Regions from separate parts of the Streptomyces sp. NPDC014623 genome, predicted to be linked through region 2. Evidence: riboswitches for the same ligand, from Rfam matches in the RefSeq annotation. Region 2 holds a riboswitch; the other holds the start of a gene.
What was found. Region 2 has a riboswitch for cobalamin ahead of ACF1FZ_RS26830 (energy-coupling factor ABC transporter permease). Riboswitches for the same ligand answer to the same signal wherever they lie in the genome.
Positions count from the first base shown of each region.

Region 1: linked by a shared signal. The riboswitch ahead of ACF1FZ_RS32095 (cobalamin biosynthesis protein) and the one ahead of ACF1FZ_RS26830 (energy-coupling factor ABC transporter permease) in region 2 are both predicted to bind cobalamin.

Region 1 covers NZ_JBIBZU010000029.1:50,399-52,841, reverse strand. The annotation lists gene ACF1FZ_RS32100 (cobyric acid synthase) at 1-257, opposite strand, end outside; gene ACF1FZ_RS32095 (cobalamin biosynthesis protein) at 254-1,198, opposite strand; cobalamin riboswitch at 1,327-1,458, opposite strand; gene ACF1FZ_RS32090 (hypothetical protein) at 1,609-1,833, opposite strand; gene ACF1FZ_RS32085 (anion permease) at 1,846-2,443, opposite strand, start outside.
Region 2 covers NZ_JBIBZU010000019.1:11,921-14,363, reverse strand. The annotation lists gene ACF1FZ_RS26840 (catalase) at 1-357, opposite strand, end outside; partial or broken gene ACF1FZ_RS26835 (hypothetical protein) at 661-1,084, shown strand; cobalamin riboswitch at 1,209-1,393, shown strand; gene ACF1FZ_RS26830 (energy-coupling factor ABC transporter permease) at 1,423-2,133, shown strand; gene ACF1FZ_RS26825 (energy-coupling factor ABC transporter substrate-binding protein) at 2,130-2,443, shown strand, end outside.

The DNA of each region.
Region 1 (2,443 bases), on a different contig from region 2:
GACCGGTCACCGCCGGGCTTGAGCAGCACCGGGTTCATCAGCGCGGACGGCTCCACCCGGGCGGCCTGCGCCTGCATCGCCTGGGCGCGGCCGATCTCCGCCCCCTCCCGGGTGACGAACGAGTTCAGCGACATGTTCTGCGCCTTGAACGGCGCGACCTTCACCCCCCGGCGCACCAGCCACCGGCAGATCCCGGCCGTGACGACGCTCTTGCCCGCGTCCGAAGTGGTCCCCGCGACCAGCAGTCCGCCGCTCATCCGGCTCTCCGTCCCATGGCCAGCCGCCCCGCCGCGCACACGGCGAGGGCCAGCACACTCACCCGGCGCGACAGCCGCACCGCGCGTTCGATGTCCGTGACCCGCACGTCCCGGCCGGCCTCGCCGTTGAGCACCGGCCGGTGCTCGACCCGCCCGCCGTACGCGAGGGTGCCGCCGAGCCGTACCCCGAGCGCTCCCGCGAACGAGGCCTCCACCGGGCCCGCGTTGGGGCTGGGGTGCCTGCCCGCGTCGGCCCGCCAGGCCCGGACGGCCTCGCGGGGGCGCCCCCCGGCGGCCACGGCCAGCACCGCGGTGAGCCGGGCCCCGGGCCAGCCGGCGACGTCGTCGAGCCGGGCCGAGGCCCAGCCGTAGCGCCGGTAGCGGGGCGACTTGTGCCCGACCATCGCGTCGAGCGTGTTGACGGCCCGGAAGCCGACGAGCCCGGGCACTCCGCCGAGCGCGCCCCACACAAGGGCTCCCACGACGGCGTCGGAGGTGTTCTCGGCGACGGACTCCACCACCGCACGGGCGATCTGCTGTCCGTCCAGGGCCTGCGGATCGCGGCCGCACAGATGCGGCAGCCGCTCCCGGGCCAGCTCGATGTCCCCGGCGGCCAGTGCCCCGCCGACGGCGCGCGCCTCGCGCCCCAGCGAGGTGCCCCCGACGACCGACCAGGTGGCGGCGGCGGTCAGCGCCACGGCGGCGGCGGGACGGTTCCGTACGGCGCGGGCGGCCAGCGCGGCGGCGCCCGTGGCGCCGCCGGCGCAGACGAGCGTGTGCAGGGCGCCCCAGCCGCGGTGATCGCGCCACAGCCGGTTCTCGGCGCCCGCCGCGGCGCGCCCGAAGGCGGCGACGGGGTGGCCCCGCCGGGGATCACCGAGCAGCAGGTCGCCGACCAGGCCGGCGGCGGCGCCGTACGCGAAGATGCGGTCGGCTCGCACCGCTCAGCCGGCCGTCGCGCCTCGACGGGGCTTCGAGGCAGGTGGTGCAGCGACCGACACGGGGCAGCCAGGCATGACGTATGTCCTCACTCAGGGTCCGCGCCCTGGTTCGACGTGACCGGCGACGAGAGTCTCCTGGCTCCCGGATCCGCAGTTCCCCCCCGGCCTTCCAGTCCGCGGTGGCGGACCGTGACTTCCGTACGGAGGCTGCTCCCCGGTGACAGTGGCGGGACCGCGCCGGACTCGCACCGGCTTCCTCTCCTGTCGCCGTAAACGGCTCCGGCAGTCCACCATGCCCCACGAATGCCCGTCAACCTGCCGTTGACCTGCGGGGCTTCGGTGTGCTCAGACGCACACCGGGCCGGACACACGTGGTGTGTCCGGCCCGGTGGGTGTCCACGTGGGAGCGGTCAGGCGACGATCAGATAGATCCCGTACGCGACCGCCGCCACGCACAGCCCGAAGCAGGCGTACGCGCCGGTGCGCACCAGGACGCCGGCACCGCCGGCCCCCTGCGCCGTGGGGACCTGCTTCGCCAGGCCCGTGATGCCGAGGGTGAAGAGGCCGACCAGTGCGACGGTGACCACGAGGCTGACGCCGAAGACGGATGCGAGAGCTGCCCAGTCGATGTTCATGCGGATCTGTCCTTACACCGTGGCCGGGTCGGCCGGGGTTCCGGCCGTGGGAACCGGGGCCGGGATGGTGGTCTTGAGGTCCGGCGGGAGGGTACCGGCGGGCGGCGGGCTGACCGCCGAGATGGCGGTGGTGACGATGCCCGCGGGCTCGGTGTCCGCGTTCACGTTGGTGTGGTCGACCGGCTTGCGGCGCGACAGCAGCCAGATGGCGGCGGAGCCGGCGACGAGGATCACGGCGACCACCGCGACACCCCAGGGGCCCTGCTTGGTCAGGAACTCGGCGCCCGCCCCGATCAGACCGGCGGCCGGCAGGGTCAGGCCCCACGCGACGAACATCCGGGTGGCGGTGGACCAGCGGACCGTGCCGCCCTTGCGGCCGAGACCCGCGCCCATGACGGCCCCGGAGCACGACTGCGTGGTGGAGAGCGAGAAACCGAGGTGCGAGGAGGCCAGGATGACCGTGGCCGCGCTCGTCTGGGCCGCGAAGCCCTGCGGCGGGCGGAGGTCGGTGAGACCGCTGCCCATGGTGCGGATGATGCGCCAGCCGCCGAGATAGGTGCCCAGCGCGATGGCGATACCGGCGGAGGCGATGACCCAGACCGGCGGGTTG
Region 2 (2,443 bases):
GGAGGAGTCCCGGCCGCCGATCACGGTGGAGAAGCGCACGGCTACGTCCGTGCGCCTGCCCGCCTCCTGGAACAACTTGGCACGGGTGTAACGGCCGATCGGTTCGTCGCCCCACTTGCCGTACGCCTCGAAGAAGCCGTACGTGGTCACTCCGCGCGCGTGCACGACGCGCTCCGGGATGCGCTCCCGGTCGAAGTGGCTGATCTTCTCCAGGAACTGGTAGTTCTCCAGGGTCGCGGGACCTCGGGCACCGACCGTGCGCTGGTTCTGGTTGTCGTAGACCTGATGTCCCTGCCGGTTGGTCAGCACCGGCTGTCCGGCGTTCTCATCGGGCCGCGCACTCTCGGTATCGGTCATGGCCTGCACTCCTTCTCCGTCGGGGGCACGTCGACCGAGTGTTCCCCCGAATGACGCCACAAACAGGAAAAGCAACCCGCCGTCCGCCATCCGCCGCGTCAAAAGGATCCGACTGGCCGTCACGGGGTGAGCGGTCCGGCGTCGCACACGGACAGCAGGGTCTCCGGTGCGTCGGGACCGGGGAGGCGTGCCGGGCGGAGGGCAGGGCTCCGGCGGCCGCACACCCGGTTCGTGCCCCGCCCCGGCCGGCGCCTGCCCTCGGCCGTGCGGCCGAGGGGCGCTCGCGTATGTTTTCCCGCCCCGCCCCGCCACGCCAGGCGCGATTTCGTCGGCATCCTGTGCTCCTCCGCCGACAAGGTACGGGGCTTCCGCTTCCCGGCCGGTATCATCCGGATCCTCGACTTCGCGGAGACCTTCCTCGGCGGCGGCACCAGCTGTCAGACGCCTCCGCCCACAGCCGGCGAGCTGCTGGAGAAGGAGTTCGACGCCACCGCCCGTCCACGGGCTGACATCGTGATGATCACGGATGACGAGTGCGGCGTCACCGAACAGTGGACGCGCGACCGGAACGACGCCGGACACCTGCCGGGTTTCCGCGTCTTCGGCCTGGCCGCCTTCGCCCCGCGCGCCGCGGAGGCGGACTCGGTCCTGGACGCCCCCCTGCGACAGCCTCCGCTCCGTCGAGGACCTCACCGGCGTGCGCGCCGCCGGCCTCTTCCGCGTGCTCCGGGCCCGGCTCGCCCCGGCGGCGGCGTGGAGCGCGAAGCCCTGTGCCGGGTGGCCCACGGCGCCCCCTGCGCCGGCCGCGGCCTCTGCGGCGGGGCCTGCTTGTCATACGCCTCCACCTGCCACTACTGTCACCACGCCTTGGTGTACGGGAAATCCGGTGTGATGCCGGTGCGGCCCTCGCCACTGTGATCGGGAAGTCCGGCTCCGGCCCTCGCGGGCAGCCACTGGGTCCTTGTGACCCGGGAAGGCGGAGTTCGGGCGGTGGTACCCGTGAGCCAGGAGACCGGTCAAGGCACTTCAACCATCCACGAGGTGCTGGAGAGGGTCTGCTGAGCCATGCACATAGCCGAGGGTTTTCTGCCTCCGGCGCACGCGATCGCCTGGGGAGTCGCGTCCGCGCCGTTCGTTTTCCACGGAGTCCGGTCACTGACGCGTGAAGTCAGGGAGAACCCGGAGAGCACGTTGCTCCTGGGCGCTTCCGGGGCCTTCACGTTCGTCCTTTCCGCCTTGAAGCTCCCCTCTGTGACGGGGAGTTGCTCACACCCGACGGGCACAGGCCTGGGAGCGATCCTGTTCCGCCCCCCGATCATGGCGGTCCTGGGGACCATCACCTTGCTGTTCCAGGCACTGCTGCTCGCCCACGGCGGCCTGACCACGCTCGGAGCGAACGTCTTCTCCATGGCGGTCGTCGGGCCCTGGGCGGGGTACGCGGTCTACAAGCTGCTGCGCCGGTTCGAGGTGCCGCTGATGGTGGCGGTCTTCTTCGGCGCGTTCGTCGCCGACCTGTCCACCTACTGCGTCACCAGTGTGCAGCTTGCGCTGGCCTTCCCCGACCCGGGCAGCGGGTTCATCGGGGCGCTCGGCAAGTTCGGCTCCATCTTCGCTCTCACCCAGATTCCGCTCGCGGTGAGCGAAGGTCTTCTGACCGTGCTGGTGATGCGTCTCCTCGTGCAGTCCAGCAAGGGGGATCTGACCCGGCTCGGCGTGTTCCTCTCCGGCCGGCGGACCCGGACGGGGACGGACAGGACCGAGGCGGTGGCGCGATGACCAGGAACACGAAGATCAACGCTCTTCTGCTGCTCGTCGTGGCCGCACTGGCCGTCCTGCCACTGGCCCTCGGCCTCGGCGACGGCAAGGAAGAGCCGTTCGCGGGCGCCGACGCCCAGGCCGAGACAGCGATCACCGAGATCGATCCCGGCTACGAGCCCTGGTTCTCCCCGCTGTACGAACCGCCGTCCGGTGAGATCGAGTCGGCGCTGTTCGCCCTCCAGGCCGCGCTCGGCGCGGGTGTCCTCGCCTACTACTTCGGTCTGCGGCGCGGACGCCGTCAGGGCGAGCTGCGCGCGACCGCGCAGCG